DNA from 3 places in the Erythrobacter sp. SCSIO 43205 genome. Region 2 is predicted to be linked to each of the others. Evidence: predicted binding sites of a transcription regulator. Region 2 holds the regulator's gene; each other region holds the start of a gene.
The links. Region 2 encodes LexA, which represses DNA repair genes until DNA is damaged. Its sites were predicted from a motif close to GTTCCNCNCTTGTTCT; they were not measured.

Region 1: the regulator LexA is predicted to act here: its motif matches at 1,911-1,926, upstream of INR77_RS04900 (toprim domain-containing protein).
Region 3: the regulator LexA is predicted to act here: its motif matches at 4,420-4,435, upstream of INR77_RS11395 (ATP-dependent helicase).

What each region holds. Positions count from the first base shown of each region.
Region 1 covers NZ_CP063202.1:1,040,896-1,047,479, forward strand. The annotation lists gene INR77_RS04895 (strawberry notch family protein) at 1-832, opposite strand, end outside; gene INR77_RS04900 (toprim domain-containing protein) at 911-1,825, opposite strand; gene INR77_RS04905 (lytic transglycosylase domain-containing protein) at 1,975-2,553, shown strand; gene INR77_RS04910 (autotransporter domain-containing protein) at 4,175-6,584, shown strand, end outside.
Region 2 covers NZ_CP063202.1:2,191,769-2,198,352, forward strand. The annotation lists gene trpD (anthranilate phosphoribosyltransferase) at 1-958, shown strand, start outside; gene trpC (indole-3-glycerol phosphate synthase TrpC) at 958-1,746, shown strand; gene moaC (cyclic pyranopterin monophosphate synthase MoaC) at 1,919-2,392, shown strand; gene INR77_RS10365 (molybdopterin molybdotransferase MoeA) at 2,393-3,598, shown strand; gene lexA (transcriptional repressor LexA) at 3,804-4,505, shown strand; gene INR77_RS10375 (ComEC/Rec2 family competence protein) at 4,535-6,584, opposite strand, start outside.
Region 3 covers NZ_CP063202.1:2,399,726-2,406,309, forward strand. The annotation lists gene INR77_RS11370 (MFS transporter) at 1-1,252, opposite strand, end outside; gene INR77_RS11375 (aromatic ring-hydroxylating dioxygenase subunit alpha) at 1,326-2,486, shown strand; gene INR77_RS11380 (pseudouridine synthase) at 2,497-3,315, shown strand; gene rsmD (16S rRNA (guanine(966)-N(2))-methyltransferase RsmD) at 3,316-3,861, shown strand; gene INR77_RS11390 (hypothetical protein) at 3,936-4,250, opposite strand; gene INR77_RS11395 (ATP-dependent helicase) at 4,444-6,584, shown strand, end outside.

The DNA.
Region 1 (6,584 bases), 1.2 Mb from region 2:
CGATCCCGGTTCCGCTGCGTGAAAATGCGCCCGACAGCCGGACGTTGAGCAGCAGCGAAGTCTGTTCCTGGTCCTCGACAAAAGCCGTAGCATCAAAGCCGTCCGGGAGGATTGCAACTAGGCGACCTCCCACAGCGCAAATCCGCAGCGCACTGCGCAAGTGGCGCATTGCCGTGCGGCCATCGACGCCCCGCTCGCGGCTTCGAGCGAACGGAGGGTTCATCATGATGATGCTGGGGTTTGAGCCATCGACGAGTTCGGCGATCAACTCGCCATCATGAGCGGATAGTCTGGCTCTAGGGAAGATATGTGCCAGCGCATGCCGGCGTGCGGGATCGATTTCGTTGAGGCTCAGCGAGCACCCTCGAACGTCACCCCAGAGCGCAAGAGCGCCATTCCCGGCTGACGGTTCGAGAATGTGATCGCGCGTGCCAAGCGACGCGGCCTTGGCCATGAGCCAAGCAAGGATCGGCGGGGTGGAGAATTGCTGCAGTTCGACCTGGCTCTGGCTGCGCACGTGGCGAGGCGGTAAGGCTGCATCGAGCCAATCGAAACGTGCTGCAGCCTCGTGGAAACCTGTATCGAGGTCGATGCGTGAGAACTCGCGGAGCCAGAGCAAGGCGCCAATCTCGACCGCGTTGTTGTAGTCGTCGATGGTCCACGCACTGCCCCAGTCCTGCACGTCGGTTTGAGCGGCGAAAAACTCGGAAATGTCAGGTCGGGTGAGATGGCATCCATCCGCAAGTCGCCGGGAAATTCGTTCACCGATTGCGAAAGCGAGCGGAATTGTGCTCGATGTCTCGCGGTCTGGAAAAAAGTCTGACTGAAACATGGCTTGTCGTCCTCCTGGTTGAGGCATCGGGACATGCGCCCTCTGCCGGGTCAGGAATTCGAGAAGCTCTCTCTCCTCTTAGCGACACGCCTTTCGGCGCAGCCATGACTGGAGCTCGTCGTTCCAGTCGGTACCGCGCAACTTAGGCCGTCGAACTTGGATTTGCCGCCCTTCACGGAGATAGGCACCTAGCCCGCGCTCGGCTGCAAGGTCGCCGCCAGAATCGTGATCCACGAAGAGATGAAGGTCGCTCACGCTCTCCGGAATGGCAACCAGCCCGAAGCGTCCATTGCCCAGCGTTGCCCACGTCGGGATACCAGTGAGCGCATAGGCCGACATCGCGCTTTCAATGCCTTCGGCGAGACCGAGCCTTCCCTCGGCAGGTTCGAACAGACGTACCGCCGCCTCGCCGAGAGACCCCAGTGCGCGTTTCGGCTTCGCAAACAATGCCTGCGTATTGCCGCATTGCGACAGGAAAGTCCGGTGAACGGCAATCGGCCCCTCGTCGAGGCTGACCGCAGCGATCATCGCTGGCAGGAAGCGTGCGCGACCCTTCGGTCCAAGCGGCGTGCGCGGATGAAATTTCAGCGCATGGGACGTGGCGAGGATGCCGCGCCCTTCGAGGTAGGCCTTGGCAGGACTTCGGTGCAACGGTCGAGCATCGCGCCAGATGCGGAGTGCTGCAGCCGATGGCTGGCTGGAATAGCGCGGCTGGATCGGAAACTCGTCGGAGGAGCCTGAGAATAGCGCAGAGGTCTCGATCCCTTCTCGAGCGAGGGCAGCGAGCACGCTCGCCTGATCGCATCCGGCGAAACAATGCAGGAGAATAGCCTTTCGGCCAAGCGTGACACCGAGTGAAGGCGTGTGGTCATCGTGCGCTGGACACCGGGCCATGCCCTTGGAGCCAGACCACTTCCCGCCGCGGCTCTCGCAGAGCTTGCGAGCGGTGTCCTCAAGCGAAGCTCGGGAAAGGGTTGAGTTCGAAACGGACATACTGGCTCCATCGCCGCACAATTGCCCCTGCAGACTGCCCCCTTTCCTCTTGCCGGACGCGTTTGGCGCTTTCCTACACCCCAATGTTCTATTTATGTTCTATTGCACATTCAGGCAAGTTAGGAGTGAGCGTGATGAGACGAAAATGGGTGGCTAACGTATATTGCGGGCTTGCAATTGCATTCCCCGCGATCGCTCAGGCGCAGGAGTTCCAGGTCTTTGATCACCGGCTGAGCAAAGTCGAAAAAGCGGCAGACCAAGAAGTTACCTACGATCCGGCATCGGCGGTCATTGGGACCGAAAGGGAGACCTCATCCCCGGCTCATCGAAGTTTCAAAGAGACTCTCTACGAACCCCTCATCCGCCAAGCTGAAGCAAGGTATCGATTGCCGCCTCGCTTGCTCCAGGCATTGGTCTGGCAGGAATCCCGGTTCAATCCAATGGCGATCAGCCCGGCTGGTGCAGCTGGTCTTGCGCAACTCATGCCTGCAACCGCACGAGAACTCGGCGTAACCAATCGGCACGATCCAGCTCAGAATATCGACGGTGGCGCGCGATATCTAAGGCAGATGCTCGACCGGTTTGGTGAAATCCATCTCGCACTGGCAGCCTACAATGCGGGGCCCGGCGCGGTATCGCGTGCAGGCGGAATTCCAAGAAATCGGGAAACGCCGCGATATGTGAGGAGCGTTGTCCAAAGATGGATTGAAATAGGGAAATTCGATTGATTGGATTGTCGAAACTTGAACCTCTGTTTGGGTTAGTCTCTCGTAGTGGGCTCAGGCTAAGCGATGTGTCAGGAATGATGTCACCTTTGCCAAGTGCGGGACACTATTTCGACACGACTACCAGCAAGAGACCCGATCAGCTTTTGCGGGACGTGAGATTATGATGGGTAATTGCGAGGATTGGGGTTGTCTCTCCAAACGCTATGATTGCGTGTGGCGTCATATAAACCCAGCTGTTCGGGCGTAGGAGCAACAAGGTATCTGTTGGAGAGCGGCAAATTTGGTAAGAGCCCGCATTGTTGTTGCATATAATTCGCTATCGCCCCAGGGCCCTCTTATCGGGAATCGCCCTGCTTATCCTTGGGGCTTAAGGCTGCAATTGAAGGTCAATATCTTCACGGCCGTCCTATCAGGTGCGGCATTGGACAGCTGTTATCTAGGACCCGTAGGTCTTGCAAAACGGTCTGTTGGCGAATGTATCAGTGTCGCTGGTTTTTGAGCCGGTCAACACGGTATTTGGACCATGAGCGTCCGTTTTGAGACCCGTTGGATTAAGATTGGGACAGGCTTCATCTGTATGGGCGACGCGGCGAACCCGTGAAGTTCGCACGCGATTTCCAAGTCGAGCGCGAGCACGCGCGATACGTTCTTCTGTTGTTTCGTTTCTGCGATCTGCATCCTCTCCAGATCTATGCAGCGCGTGTGCGGCATCAGTGAATTCTTGGCCTCCAGCAACTGGGTTTCCAGAGGCTAAAGTGGTCACTAGGAGAACAAGAGCTTTGAACATCACTGAAGAACTATGGAAATTTCTTTAAAAGGGTCTTCGTGGTTATCCCTAAGCCACCTTAACCATAGATGCCTCCTTATCGCGCTGTTTTTTGCAAACGGCCCGCGTCTCGCGTCGCACTCTCCATTTTTTCTTGCTCTGGTTTGGTGCTAAATCCTGCATTTTGACGTTCCCGCGTTGAGGAGGGCTCCATCAACAGCTTTTGCGAAGCACTTCGGGGCTTATTTGCCCGTAGGGTCCGTGAGCGGGCAGCATCGCGCTTTTTTTGCGATATGCATTTGGAGCAGTCGGAAACTTTGTGAGGGGCCTAGGTCAGGATTTGGAGGACGAAACTGCCGTTCATTAGCGGGGACACAATCGGGACGCGAGACTGTAGGGCCGTAGGATTTCGAGAGAATTAGTCTTGTCTCTGATGCTTTTGCTGCCATCCCCTGCATAGTTACGAGATGTCACTATCGTCGGCTCATATTGTTTGCTGAGCCGGAGCTGTACCCAACTTAATCCAATGCACTCGAACGTTGGGTGAAGGCGTTTGTGATCTGATTATTAAAAGCAGTAGAGCGAGATCGTTGTGATGGAGATTTCGTCCAGTCATAGGAAATAGAAATGTATTGGCCGAACTCACAGCGCGGCCAAATGGGCCAATCCCCCCGAGTCATAGGTCGATCCAGATCCAGCTTGCGAAGTCTGAGTTTTATCCTCCGGGCTTTATCCGGTCTAAACATCTACACATCGGATGCTCGAGAGACGCAGGAATTGTCAGGAAACTGCTTTGCAAAGCGCATTCAGTGTGTATTAACTATCGCATTCAACTTGAAGACTCAGGGGGAAATCATGAAAAATCGTATTCTAATGTCTGGTGTGGGCTCGATTGCTCTTGCCGGAGCTCTTGCTGCGTCTCCCGCGTATGCAAATGACGGGGTCGATGCCGATCTCGTAGGTCCAGTGGCCGAAGACACCGAAACCGCAGATGGTTATGACGCGCGCGCCGCCGTGGCTCCGCTCAACACCTTCTCTGGCCTTGATACTGGCGCACTCAGCGTCACTATGACCGACGTTCACGACTTCCGTGTCTCGCGCACCAGCGATGACTACATCGGCAGCATCAACGGCCCTGACCAGCAGCTGATTGTACGTGACGATGTTGGTGTGGACTTCGGCGATCCGGATGACACAGCGCCTTATGCGGTGCACATCTTCATTCAGGACAATATTAGCGGCGGCGTGTTCTTCAACTGCTCGGGCAGTGTGATCAACCCACGCACCGTTCTGTTTGCAGCGCACTGTGTGAACCAAAGCAGCGGCGGCCTCGCGACGTTCTCGTCTGAGGAATATGGTCTGCCCGAATCCGGCGCATCGACCACGATGCTCGTCTCCACCGGGCAAGACAGCTTTCCGCGCTTGATCAACACCATCCAAACCGGTGCTGGTTATGCTGATGGCGGCGCTGCGCTCTCGACCGACGTCATCATTCACCCAACCGGAAACCTCGACAATACGGGTCTTGGATTCCCATGGGCGGACGTTGCAATGATTGCGCTTGATGCGCCCATCACTGACGTGCCTTCGCTGCCAATCCTGCTGACCCCGCTGACCGAGCTCACGCACGTTCTGCAAGTTGGTTATGGCACGAACGGTACCGGCCTCACTGGCGGCACCAATGCGGGCGATCGTTTCCTTCGCCGTGTGGGTGAAAATATGCTTGGCATGGTCGGGAGTCTTGGCGATTACATCGATCCGATCTTCCCGGACTTTGCGCCATCGACGGTATCCCTCGGCTTTGAAAGCCAGGCCTACTACTGGACCGATTTCGACGATCCGAACCGTACTCCGGAAGCAAGCGCTGGATGCGTATTTCCGGGCGACACGATTTCGTGTGAGAGCCTCGAAGCAGTGTACGCAATCGACTATTTCGATGGCGATGCGCTTGCTGGCGAAGCAGGCACGGCTCCTGGCGACTCCGGATCGCCACTGGTCGCTGACCAGCTTGCGGACTTCCCGCTCGCAATCGGCGTTCTGTCTGGCGGTTTTGACTTCTTTGGTCTGGGCTCTGCCTATTCGGATGTGAGCTTTTACAATCCGCTCTATCCATTCTTCGAGTTCATCACCGAAAATACGCCATACAAGTATGTTTCGGCGAAAAAGGGTAATGGAAACTGGTCAGACCCAACCCACTGGACCCAAGACCTTGATCCAGGCTTCTTCATTCAAGATGAAACCGGAGCCATTGTGAATGGTATTCCAACTGGCAATGAGCCGGGCATCTTTGAAAGCGGCCCGAAACTTGGCACCGTGCTTGGCGTCGACATTTCGGGTAACGATGGGACCATCACCCCGGGCTTTGAAGGCATCGATACAACGCTACCAGAAAGCTCCGCTCTGCTTGGCCCAGGTTCGACCGGCTTCGTGCCACAGAACACCGACGGAACGCCCGGTGTCGCCTTTGCTAATCCAGCACAGTATTTCGAAGTCCATCTCAACAATAAAGGCCGCACCACGGTCGACATGGATGTTGAGATCGACAAGCTGGTCGTGAACAGCTCTCGCGCAAAACTGCACGTTGATTCTCCCTATAGCTTCACCACTATTCAGGACATCGAGCAGTTTGGCGGGCTGGTTGTGAACGATGGTGTCATCAACACCCCGTTCTATTACCTCGTCGGCGGTGAGCTTGCTGGCGATGGCGGCACGATCAACACCAATGCTCTTTTGAACATCGAAGGTGTTCTGAGCGCTGGTGGTATCGGCCACATCGGTTCGATGACGATCAACGGCGACTATCTTCAAACTTCGGGCGGCGCACTGTGGAGTGACTACGCTCGCGGTAGTCGTCGCTCGGTTGTCAGCGACACGTACGACATCACCGGCACTGCCTTCTTGGATGGCACGTTGGTTGTGGCTGCAGATGGTCGTCGTCCGCGCTTCGGCACTGAGTACACTGTGCTTACCGCTGGCGCGATCGATGGCGCGTTCGATGACACCGTGTTTATCGGCCGTTCGGCCATTCTCACTGCTGAATCGCGGGTCGAGGGCAACGAAGTTGTCGTTAAGTTCGTTGCACGCAGTCTGCGCGGAATACTTGGCTTTGGCCACCGGTTGGAAGAGTTGGGCACCGTGCTCGACGTCTTGCGCCAGTCGCGTTTCGCCGAGTTTGCTGGTCTGTTCGACTATATCGATGCGGCTAGCATTGACACGCTGGGTGCGACACTGTCGTCGATCACTCCGGTGAACGCCTTCAACCAGA
Region 2 (6,584 bases):
CCGCTCTGAGGCTGATGAAGTCTTCGCAAATATCCTCGACCTGAAAGTCAGCGCTGGGGAGATCGAAGCGTTTCTGATTGCCTTGTCGGCACGCGGTGAAACCGCGGTGGAAATCGCCGCTGCGGCGCAAGCGATGCGCGAGCGGGTCAATGGCATCACCGCGCCTGATGGCGCGGTCGATTGCTGCGGTACCGGCGGCGATGGGCAGCACACGCTCAATGTCTCCACCGCCGTCAGCCTGGTCGTCGCGGCTTGCGGAGTGCCCGTCGCCAAACACGGCAACCGCGCCGCTTCGTCCAAGTCGGGCGCTGCCGATACCTTGGAGGCGTTGGGCCTCGATATGGAGGCAGCCGTGCGCTGCGCGGAAAAGACCCTGCATGAGATTGGCATCGGCTTTCTGTTTGCCCGGGTCCACCACCCGGCGCTTGGGCCCATTGCGCCCATTCGCGAGAAGATCGGCAAGCGTACGATCTTCAACCTGCTTGGCCCCCTCACCAATCCCGCCGGCGTGCGCACCCAGCTTATCGGTCTTGCCAGCCCTGACCTCGTGCCCACGTATGCCGAGGCAAAGGCAAGCCTAGATCAGGAGCGCTGCTTTATCGTTTCAGGCGATGAAGGGCTCGACGAACTCAGTCTTGCAGGCGACAACACTCTTGCTGATGTGAGCGAGGGGAAAGTCACCATGCGCCGCGTCAATGCAAGCGTCATCGGCGTTCCCAATGCCCCGCTCGAAGCCATTCGCGGCGACGATGCGCAGTACAATGCGGCTGCCCTCACAAGGCTCCTTGATGGCGAAAAGAGCGCCTATCGCGATGCAGTGCTCTTGAATGCAGCGGGCACTTTGCTTGTCGCGGGCAAAACCGAGGACTGGCAAGAGGGCGCTAGCCTCGCTGCCGAAGCGATTGATAACGGGGCTGCCAAGCAACTCCTCGCCAAATGGATTGAACTCACGGTCTGATGAACAAGCTTGAAGAAATCTGCGCGAACAAGCGCGAGGAAGTCGCGGACCGCAAAGCCGCCACCACCAACGCCGCGCTTCAAACCGCCGCGAGCGAGCAATCGCCTCCGCGCGGGTTCGAGGCTGCCCTGCGCGCCAAGGTCGAAACCGGCTTTGCCCTGATCGCAGAGGTCAAGAAGGCAAGCCCGTCCAAAGGCCTCATCCGCCCCGACTTCCGCCCCGCAGACCATGCGCGCGACTATGAAGCGGGGGGTGCCGCCTGCCTCAGCGTTCTGACCGATGCGCCTTATTTTCAGGGCCATGAGGATTATCTCGTCGAAGCGCGCAATGCTTGCGCCCTCCCTGTGCTGCGTAAAGATTTCATGGTCGATCCGTGGCAGTGTCTTGAGGCGCGGAGCATCGGCGCGGATGCAATCCTCATTATCGTTGCAGCACTCGACAATGTGCAAATGGCCGAGATCGAAGCCGCCGCGCTCGAACACGCGATGGATGTGCTTGTCGAGGTCCACGATGAAGAGGAGATGGAGCGCGCTTCAACCCACCTCAAATCAAAGCTCGTCGGGGTCAATAACCGCGACCTCAAGACCTTCACCACCTCGCTTGCCACTACCGAACGGCTCGCCCCGCTTGCTCCAGACGGTGCGCTGTTGGTGGGTGAGAGCGGCATTGCGACCCATGCAGATTGTGAGCGGCTTGCACAAAGCGGTGTACGCACATTCCTTGTTGGCGAAAGCCTGATGAGAGCAGATGACGTAGCGGCTGCGACCCGCGCGCTTTTGCAAGGGTAAAATCCTCCATAGTATCCTACATCATCCAAATCTGGCATAACGCCCGCATGACCGAGCAAGCGCCCTCATTTCAATCGATTAAGGCGATCAGACGCCTTTTTATTGGTCAATCTGATTTCAACTCCTGGACAGTGTCTCAAGTGTCTCAAATCTCCAACATCGAGAGCGCAGCATGACCCGGCTTACCCACCTTGGCGAAGATGGCGCGGCGCATATGGTCGATGTGGGCGGCAAAGCGGAAACCCACCGCGTCGCCATTGCGAGCGGCTCGATTTCAATGTCGGACAAGGCTCTAAAAGCAATTCGCGAAGGTAACGCTCCGAAAGGCGATGTCCTAGGCACGGCCCGCATCGCCGGAATCATGGCAGCCAAGCGCACCGGCGAGTTGATCCCGCTATGCCACCCGCTGGGATTGGAAGCGGTAACGATTGAGTTCGCTTTTGAAGAAAGCGGCATCCGCGCCACCGCCAGTGCCTCTCTTACCGGTAAAACCGGGGTCGAAATGGAAGCGATGGTGGCTGTCTCTACTGCGCTCCTCACGATCTACGATATGGCCAAGGCAATCGATAAAGGCATGGTAATCAGCGAGGTGCGTCTTATCGAGAAACGCGGCGGCAAATCGGGCACTTGGAAGGCGGAAGACTAAGTGGCCAGCTGGCTCGACCTAGCCGAGGCACAGGCGCAGCTGCTCGCGCTCGCGCCAAAGATGGCAAGCGAGCAGGTCGCGGTAGAAGGTGCTTTGGGACGCGTTCTGGCAGGCAATGTTAACGCTGCCCGCACACAGCCGCCCGCTGATCTATCTGCGATGGATGGTTATGCGATTGCGGGCGATGGGCCGTGGCGCATTGTCGGAGAAAGCCGTGCCGGAGCACCGTTTGGCGGCGCTTTGGGTCCGGGCGAAGCCGTGCGCATATCCACTGGCGCGCATATGCCAGCGGGCGGTGAGAGTGTTCTGATCCAGGAAAACGCCGTGCGCAACGGCGACCGCTTGAGCGCCGATGCCACTCCCGAGGCGGGACGCCACATCCGCCGCCAAGGCTTTGATTATTGCAAGGGTGATACTTTGCTCGGCGAGGGCGCTGTGCTTGGCCCCGGTCAAATCGCGCTCGCTATCGCTGGCGGCCATGCGACAGTGCCGGTTGCCAAGCGTCCCAAAGTGGCAGTGCTTGATAGCGGGGACGAACTTGCAAGCGACCCTGCGCACGTCCGCGATGACCAAATCCCCGCGAGCAATGGCACGATGATCGCCGCCATGCTCACGCCGCTAGTGGGCACAGTTGAGCGGATCGGTCCGGTTGCCGACGACATGGGCGCAATGGCGAATGCCTTAGGGCGCGCAAGTGACTGCGACATCCTCATCACCTCTGGCGGTGCGTCGGTGGGCGACCACGATCTTGTGCAAGATGCCCTTCGGGAATGGGGCTGCGAGATCGCGTTCTGGAAGGTAGCGATCAAGCCGGGCAAGCCTTTGATGGTTGCCACCCGCGAGGCCGAAGGCCGCCACCAAATTGTTCTGGGTCTGCCGGGCAATCCGGTTTCAAGTTTTGTGACCGCCTACCTCTTTGCCCTACCCTTGATGCGCGCGTCGATGGGGATCGAAGCGCCCTTGCCCTCGCCCCAAACGCGCGTTGCCGGGGAGGCCTTCCCCGCTGGCGGGCCGCGCCGCGAGTTTGTGCGCGCGATCAGCGATGGCGAGAAAGTAGTGAGTGCAGCATCCCAGGACTCAAGTGCGCTTGGTTCGCTGGCTATCTCCAATTGCTTGGTCGAACGCGAACCAAATGCACCTGAAGTGGCAATAGGCGAGCCAATCACTGTGTATAGCCTCCAAAACGGCGGTTTTGCGGGCGTTTAGTCACCTCACGCGCTTGACTTGCCGAATCAAGTTGCCTATTCGTTCCTCATTCGTTCGCCATATCGGTCGAACGGTTAGTGTTCTGTATCGCACCTGTTCCGCTTCTGCGTTCGGTGCCTCTGGGAATGCGCGAATTTGGCACTGTGTCGGTGCAGCTCAAGGCGGCTGTGCTGTCACGCGAGAGTGCGGCTGATGGAGTTTGCCCATGCTTACGGCAAAGCAACACGAACTGATTCGTTTCATTCAGCAGCGGCTGGAAGAAACCGGAATTTCGCCCAGTTTTGAAGAAATGAAAGAAGCGCTCGATTTGAAAAGCAAATCGGGTGTCCACCGCTTGATCTCCGCTCTTGAAGAGCGCGGCTTTATCCGGCGTCTGCCCAATCGGGCGCGCGCTTTGGAAGTGATCAAGAACCCCGAAGATTCAACGCCTATTCCGCGCGCTGCGCCTTCGGTTTCTGCGGCGGCCAATGACACGGTTATTGGCGCTGGTGCTGCTCCTAAAGCGGCTCCGGAACCGGCCAATGACGTGATCGACATCCCGCTCCACGGCAGGATCGCGGCCGGTGCTCCAATCGAAGCGCTTGAAGGCCAAAGCTCGCTTCCTGTGCCAGCGGCCCTGCTTGGACCGGGAGAGCATTATGCGCTCGAAGTCTCTGGCGATTCGATGATCGAAGCTGGCATCTTCGATGGGGACTTTGCGCTTGTCCGCCGGACGAACACTGCTCGCGATGGGGAAATTGTCGTGGCGTTGGTGCGCGGCGAGGAGGCGACGCTCAAGTATCTCCACAAGGATGGGGGACTGGTGCGCCTCGACCCTGCCAACGCAAGCTATGACCCGCAGGTCTATGGCCCCGATGAGGTTGAGGTTCAGGGTAAGCTTGCAGGACTTTTGCGGCGTTATCATTGATCGGTGTGGCGCACGGGGGGCGGTAACTCTTACCCTTCCCCGGCGCGCCACCATCCATGCTCGCCTTGTGATGCAGCGACGGTGGTGATGCGTTCATTCGCAAGGTCTAGCGCCAGCCCTCCGCTTTGCTGGAGGAACCGGCGATCGGCCTTAAGCCATCGAGGCGAGCAAGAACGCGGTAAGAAGCGATCGGCAACAACGATGTCGGCTTGCTCGCACGCAGCGGCAAGCGCGCGCTCTTCGATCATCTCGCGGTTGCGAGCAAGCAGAAGCGTCCAATTCCGTCCACCGCGTTCTAAAACGATAGTGCAGAACTCAGGTGAGCACCTCGCCCCCTCCCACTGCGCAAGCGGGATCGGCTCACTCGTGACGCTAGACAATTCAAGCAGGTTGTCGCGCGAATAGGATGAGCGGCTGTCACGCAGAGAAAGCAAGCGGCGATCACCATGCTCATCAGTTATGGTAATGCCAACGTGACGCCCATCTCTTCCGATCAAAACATCGGGGATGGGCGTTGCAAGAAGAAGGAAAGTGGCAATCGCAGCAGGTACGAAGCCAAACAAACGCGCCCTGCCCGACCACAAGGCAAGCCAAAGGCCGCCGATAACAAACAGGGCGATGGCAAGACCGCTCATCTGCGGCATCAGCTTCACCGCGCCGGGCTGGGCTGATGTGAAATGAGCAATTGCCAGAAGCAGATTGAGTGACTTCTCGGTGAGCCACCAGAACGGTGCACCAAGACCGATCCAATCAAAAAGCAGACCCAGAGCGATTAGCGGCATGGATACAAACGTCACCAGCGGAATGGCAAAGACATTGGCTAGCGCTCCATACAATCCGGCCCGATGGAAATGGAACAGAACGATCGGCATAAGAGCAATTTCAATCACCAGACCAGTTACAAAAAGCATCGCAACCCCGCGCCCGATCCTTGCCAGATAGCTCTCCTCTCTAGGGGCCATAAACGCTTTTACAGGCTCGCTGGAATGGAGGGCGACAATGGCAAGAACCGCAGCAAAGCTCATTTGAAAACTGGGACCCACGACGCTCTCTGGCCATAGAAAAAGGACGAAAACCGCTGCCATTGCGACCATTCTGAGGGACAGCGCCTCTCTCCCGGTCGCCAGTGCGAACAATACGAGCATGGCGGCGGCACAAGCGCGCACTGTGGGAACTTGCGCACCGGTCAGCAATGTATAGCTGATCCCTGCAATCGCTCCAACACCGGCTGCAATGACAGGCAAGCGAACCCGAAGCGCAAGGCCGGGAGACAGCGCAAGCAATTTGATCGCGAGCAAATAGGCCCCTGCAATGACCGCACTGACATGAAGCCCGCTAATCGCAAGCAAATGGGTGAGCCCGGCATCGCGCATGGCATCGCTGTCGCTTTCTGAGATTGCTCCGCGATCACCGCTTGCAAAAGCAGCGGCAATCGTGCCGGCCGAGCCTCCCACATTGTCCCGGACATGGGAAGAAAGCCACCGCTGAGCCCGGGCAACAAGGCCATCGCCTTCCCCTGCTTTCACCACCTCAATCGGGCCCATAACGCTGCCAGTGCCCGAGAGCCCCTTGAACCAGGCAGCCCGGGCAAAGTCATAAGAACCCGGCAGCATCGGGCTTGCAGGTGGCATCAGCCTTACCCGCATTTTGACAATCGCGCCTTCGACAAGCACGCTCGCCCAATCGCCGGACCCGTGGCGAAGCTTGGCTTGCTCCACTTCCTCCAGCGGAACATTCACACGGATCTTGCGGCTCTGCGCGCTTGTCGCATCGCGCACGGCAAGAACAAGGCGAATACGCTGTTGCGAGGGTTGATCTTCACGCGACAGGATATAGCCCTGAACACGCTCAACGCTGGGTCGTTCTATCGCCGCTGCGCCTACGAGTTCAGAGCGGAACCAGACGACCGAGACACCCGCTGCGAACACAAGAGCGCAAGCGATTACTGCGGTGCGCAGGTGATCGCGCCGGTCATTGTCACGCCACGCAGCCAGAGCTATTCCAGCGATGATAAGGCTTAATCCGATCACACTGGCCCATGCCCAAGGTGCGTCAAGGCCGAACCAGGTTAGAATGCCG
Region 3 (6,584 bases), 210 kb from region 2:
ACGCCACCTCGTCATTGGTGTAGTTCAATTCGCCCAGATAGAACGGATAGGCAAAGGTTCCCCAGATCGCATCGCAAATCCGATAGGTGAGGACCAGCGCGAGGATCAGAATAAGCGGCCAGCCGATACGCCCGACAAACTCCACCAGCGGCACCAAAAGCGCGCGGTAGAGGTGGTCAACAAAGCCCGAGGCGCGCTGAACGCTTTCGTCTTGCGCAATAACATCATGTCCGCTCGCTTTACGGCGGTGCAGCATCCCGGCGATCATGGCGGGTATAATGATTGTGGCGGCAATAATGAGCGGGCCCATCTTGGCTGTGAATTCGGTCGGGTCCGGGCGGCCACTTTCATTCAAAGGGAACATTCCAAGAAGCCAGTTGGGGTCGATTACAAAGGCTCCCAAATCCACCACCCCCATCATCGGCACAAAGCCACCAAGCGCGCGGACCATGAAGATACCGAGAATGAGCAGCGCCCAGCCCCACAGACCGACGACGATCCAAAGGAATTTCGCCCGAACATCGCTGCGCACCTCGCCCACTTGGTAAAGCTCTGCGAGTTCATCGTCGCTGGCCCCAATCGCGCTTGCGTGATCCCTCGCCGTATCGGGCGCAAAAAGTCCGGCGAACCCGACCACAAGAATCGCACCGCCGAAAAGGAGATAGGTTTCAGGCCAGCCGATGCGCGCGGCGATGATCAGGCCCAGTGCGCCCCCGAACAACGAAGCAAGGCGGTATCCCATCTGATAAATCGTCGAGAGCATATCGAGGGTCGCTTCCTCGTCGGCAACGTCAATCCGCCATGCGTTGATTGCAATGTCCTGCGTCGCGCTGGCGAGAGCGCCGATCCCTGCAAGAAGAGAAAACCAGCCAAGCTGCGTCTTGGGTTCAAGCAGCGATAGCGTCACCAGAATAACGCCCAAGATCAGCTGCATCGGCGCGATCCACTGCTTGCGTTTGCCAAGCGCGCGCAGGCCCGGAAGATCGATTTTGTCCACCAGAGGCGACCAGATGAATTGGAAAGCATACGCCAATCCGATGAGCGAGAAGACGCCCATCGTTTCAAGGTCCACTTCAGCCTCAGACAGCCAAGCGTAGAGCGTCCCCAAAAACAGAGCGAAAGGCAGACCGCTGGTGAACCCAAACAGCGCCATATAGGCCGATTTCTTGTTCTTGAGCGCGCGCAGCACTTCGCCGATGCCGGGTTTGCTTTTTTGCGCTTGAGGCTCTTCAGAGGTGGCAGCTTCGTTCACGTATTCGCTTATCCCTTTTGATTTGCGTCCAAGTGTGGGGCATAACGCGCTCAAGGGAAATAGGGAGAGGGCGATGAACGCCACAACAACGCAAGATTTGCCCAGTTTAAGGCCCACAGCGGGCCAACTCGCACTGGCGGAAAATATTCGCCAAGGCGTTGATAGCCGCGCGGTTGACGCAATCGGCACCGTCCCGGCCTGCCGCTACACTGATCCGGCGCACTTTGCACGTGAGAAAGCGGCACTGTTCGACCAACTGCCGCAAGTGCTCTCCCCTTCCGCTCTCCTTCCTGAACCGGGGATGGTGGTGCCGCATGATGATACGGGTAGGCCGCTGCTGATCACTCGTGACAATGAAGGGCGCGCGCACGTTTTTCTGAATGTTTGTCAGCATCGCGGTACGCGCCTTGTCGAAGGGCGCGAGGTTCAATGCGCAAAGCGCATGGTCTGTCCCTATCACGCTTGGACCTACAAACTTGATGGTAAGCTCCTCGCCCTCCCCCGGCCAGAAACCTTTCCCAATCTGGACAAGTCGGATCACGCACTTGTTGAACTGCCTAGCATCGAAATTGGCGGTCTTATCTGGTTCGCCCCGCAGGAGGGTGCTGACTTTGGCCATGCCAAAGCAATCAGCGAAGATTTCGACGCCTTTGGAATGGGAGAGTTGCACCTCTTCCGTCGCAAGACGCACGATGTGCGCGGCAATTGGAAGCTCATCATGGATGCCTTCCTCGAAAGTTATCATGTGACGCGCCTCCACGCGAACACCATCGGCCCCTTTTTCAAAGATGGTATTACCAGCGGTGACCAGATCGGGCCGCATATGCGCTCTGCCGTTGGACGTTTGGAGGAGATGGAGGGCGTAGACTTCACCGATATGGCCGCGATGCGCCGGGTCATTACCTTTGCCTATCAATTGTTTCCGGCAACTGTGATCGTTCCCAGCCCGGACTATGTAAACATCATGGTATTGATGCCCCAGGCGCACAATCACACTATCGTCGAAGATTTCATGCTCATCCCCGAAGAGCCGAAAACCGATAAGGCTCTCGACCATTGGGAGCGGTCCTGGAAGCTGCTTGATGGCGGCGTTTTTGCATCCGAAGACTTCCGCGCAGCAGAGCTTGGCCAGCAAGGTTTGGAAAGCGGCGCGATTAAGGAGCTCACCATGGGAACGCTTGAGAGCGGGATCGTGCGGTTTGATGCGATTGTGCAGGAGCATTTAAGCGCCTAAAGGGCGGACCATGCCCACAAACCCAAAGAAATCCGAGGATCGCCCCGAGGGCGACCGTATCGCCAAATTGCTCGCGCGGGCCGGTATCGCTTCGCGGCGCGAAATTGAGCGGATGATTGCGGACAAACGCATCACCCTTCATGGCAAGCCAGTTGAGACGCCTGCGACTTTCCTCAATGATTTGAAAGGCGTGAGCGTTGATGGAAAGCCCGTCGCAGGGCCAGAGCCCGCGCAACTGTTCGCCTTTAACAAGCCCACTGGCCTTATCACCGCCGAACGCGATCCAGCAGGGCGTGCGACGATCTACGCGGCGCTCACCAACGCTCTGCCCAAAGGCACACCGCGCCTCATGCCCATCGGGCGGCTCGACCTTAATACCGAGGGGCTATTGCTACTTACCAATGATGGCGGCCTAAAACGCACGATGGAATTGCCCTCCAGCGGCATCCCGCGCACCTACCGCGCCAGAGCTTTTGGCGAGGTTACCCAGGAACAGCTTGAGGCCCTTATTGAAGGGGTTGAAATCGACGGCATTCGCTATGGCTCAATCGACGCGAACCTTGACCATGGATCGGGCGGAAAAGGTCATAAAAATCACTGGATCGAAATTACCATTACCGAGGGCAAAAACCGCGAAGTGCGGCGCGTGCTCGAATATCTCGGCCTCAAGGTGAACCGCCTTATTCGCATTGGATACGGCCCGTTTGCACTTGGCGACCTGCCGCGTGGACAGGCAGTGCGTATTAAAAAGGGCGACCTTGATCGCTTTGTCGCGAGCCTTAAATCGCCCTCCTCAAACAGAGGTGGCGAGAGGAAGGAGCGCAAATAAATGCGTATTATCGCTGGCGAATGGCGGGGGCGAAAGCTTACCGCGCCAAAGGGCGATGCGACGCGCCCAACAGGCGACCGCACGCGCGAGACGCTTTTCTCTATGCTCACCAGCCGTTTGGGAAGCTTTGAGGATTTGCGCGTTGCCGACCTTTTTGCAGGGTCAGGCGCTTTGGGCATTGAGGCACTTTCACGCGGCGCTGCGCATTGTCTTTTTGTAGAGCAAGACCGTGACGCACTGGACGCGATCCGCGCCAATATTGCGACATTCGATGCGCGTGGCCGCAGCACAGTCGAAGCAGGCTCGGTCATGGGACTTCGCGCCGCGAAAGAACCGCTCGACCTCATCCTGCTCGACCCGCCCTATCACACTGGCGCAGGCGAAGTGGCGCTGGACCGTCTCTTGCGCCTCGGCTGGATTGGCGAGGCGACCTGGATCGCGCTTGAAACTGCCTTTGACGAAGAACCCGCGATAAAGGGGCTGGCCATCGAAACAAGCCGCAAGGTCGGCAAGGCGCGGCTTCATATTATGCAGCGCGCTGACTGACGCAAAGCGACAAATCACAAACGAAAAGGGCAGCGCAAACGGCTGCCCTTTTCTAAAATTCCGACGCGCGATTTTTACATCGAGCTTGCCGGTTGACCGGGCCAATAATCGAGCGGACGGTTGCCCCAGTTAAGGCCGGCTGCGCGCGGGTTAATACAGCCGTCCTGATCGTCATTCATGCAGACATCATAGACGGTGCCTTCTACGCGGACCTTGGTCGCTTTGCCCTTGGCATTGCGCTCTACAACGACTGGCGATTGCGCTTTGGTCGAGCCATCGGCTGATGAGAATTCGCTGTCACTTTTGTGGTCATCTGCCAAGGCGGTGCCACCGACGCCCAGCATGGCGATTGAAGCGGTAGTGATGAGCGTTGCTACAAGGTTTTTCATGATTAAGTCCTGTGCTTGTCCTTTTTCCGTTCCGTCCTTGCCCATGCTTATTCAGACCGGGCAGCGATCGTTCCAAATTTTTGCAGAACGGTCGATTTAGTCGGGGACGCAGGGCTTGTGAGGCTGTGCGCCCGGCCCCACATTCTGCAAGATTGCAATTCCAACATTTGTTCTATACTTGTTCCCCTGACTTATGACTTCACAGCTTCCCCAATCGGCCCCTTCTGGCGCGCGCGATGCCGCGACCGAAACTGGCGTCCCGCCTTATGCGGCGCGGCTCAACCCGCCGCAGCGTGAGGCTGTACTGACGACCGAAGGGCCGGTTTTGATGTTGGCGGGTGCTGGTACGGGGAAGACCGCGGCGCTGACTGCGCGCATGGCGCATTTGGTGGCAACACGGCGCGCCTGGCCAAGCCAGATTTTGTGCGTAACCTTCACCAATAAGGCCGCCCGCGAAATGCGCGAACGAGTAGCGGCTCACCTTGGCGCTCCGGGCGAAGGGTTGCCGTGGCTTGGCACCTTTCACTCGATCTGTGCCAAGATGCTACGCCGCCATGCCGAGCTTGTCGGCTTGCAAAGCAATTACACCATTATCGACACCGACGATCAGCTTCGGCTTTTGAAACAGCTCATCACCGAATCCGAGCTTGATGAAAAACGCTGGCCCGCACGGTCTTTGGCTGCACTGATCGACCGGTGGAAGAACCGCGGACTAAACCCGGCGGACCTCGATGCGGTTGAAAACGAAGCCTACGCCAATGGCAAGGGTGCGATGATGTACGGGCTGTACCAGGATCGTTTGAAGGCTCTGAACGCCTGCGATTTCGGCGATTTGATGTTGCATATGCTCAACATCTTCCGCAAGCACACCGATGTTCTTGCCGAATATCAGAGCCGCTTCAAATACATCATGGTGGACGAATATCAGGACACCAATGCGGTGCAGTATCTATGGCTGCGCCTGCTTGCTCAAGCACACAAAAACATCTGCGTGGTCGGCGATGATGATCAATCGATCTATTCATGGCGCGGTGCAGAAGTTGCCAATATCCTGCGGTTTGAAAAGGATTTTCCGGGCACTGCGGTCGTGCGTTTGGAGCAGAATTATCGTTCCACCCCGCAGATTTTAGGCGCGGCCTCTGGTTTGATCCAAGCGAACTCCGAACGCCACGACAAGACGCTGTGGACCCAAAGCAATGGCGGCGACAAGGTCAAGGTCATCGGCGTGTGGGACGGCCCCGAAGAAGCGCGGCGCGTGTCAGAAGAAATCGAAAGGCTTGAACGCGAAGGCGCGCCGCTGAACCAGGTCGCCATTCTCGTGCGCGCGCAATATCAAACGCGTGAGTTCGAAGACCGCTTCATTCAAGTCGGCATAAACTATCGCATTATCGGGGGCTTTCGCTTTTACGAACGCGCCGAAATTCGCGATGCGCTGGCTTATCTTCGCGTCATTGCCCAGCCTCAGGATGATCTGGCGTTTGAGCGGATTTACAACCAGCCCAAGCGCGGGCTTGGTTCAAAGACGCTGGAGAAGATGCACATTCACGCGCGGCAAGTGGGGCTTCCGCTTGCGGCAGCGTCCCTGCAACTTGCAGACAGCGATGAATTGCCCAAACGCGCAGCGAACACCATTGGCGCGCTCATGCGGCAATTCCTGAGCTGGCGTGAGGCAGCCGAAGTCACTTCGCCCGCTGACCTGCTTCGCCAGGTGCTCGATGAAAGCGGCTATAATGATATGCTTGCAAAGGACCGCTCTGCTGAAAGCGCCGGGCGGGCGGAAAACCTCTCGGAACTTGCGCGGGCGATGGAGGAGTATGAGAGCCTCGGCGACTTTCTCGAACACGTCAGCCTTGTCATGGACAACGACCGCTCAGACGAGGAAGAAACCGTCACAATCATGACAATCCATGCGGCAAAGGGATTGGAATTCGATCATGTGTTCTGCGTCGGGTGGGAAGAGGGCGTTTTCCCATCACAGCGGGCCATTGACGAGGGGGGTCTTGCCAGCCTCGAAGAGGAGCGCCGCCTCGCTTACGTTGCGATCACGCGGGCAAAGCGCAAATGCACGATCCTGCACGCCGCCAACCGCCGGATTTACGGCCAATGGACAAGCTCAATCCCCTCGCGCTTTATCGAGGAATTGCCGGAAGAGTTCATCGACCAGGAAACTACAATGAGCGGCGGCGCATCACTTTGGCGGGCCAATTGGAGCGAAAACGAAGACCCCTTTGCGCACGTTGCTGAGCAAAATCCGAGCCGTGCGCAGGCCAGAGGCCCCGGATGGCAGCGTGCAGTGTCCACTGGCTACGAAACCACGCCCAAGCGCCTCGCAGA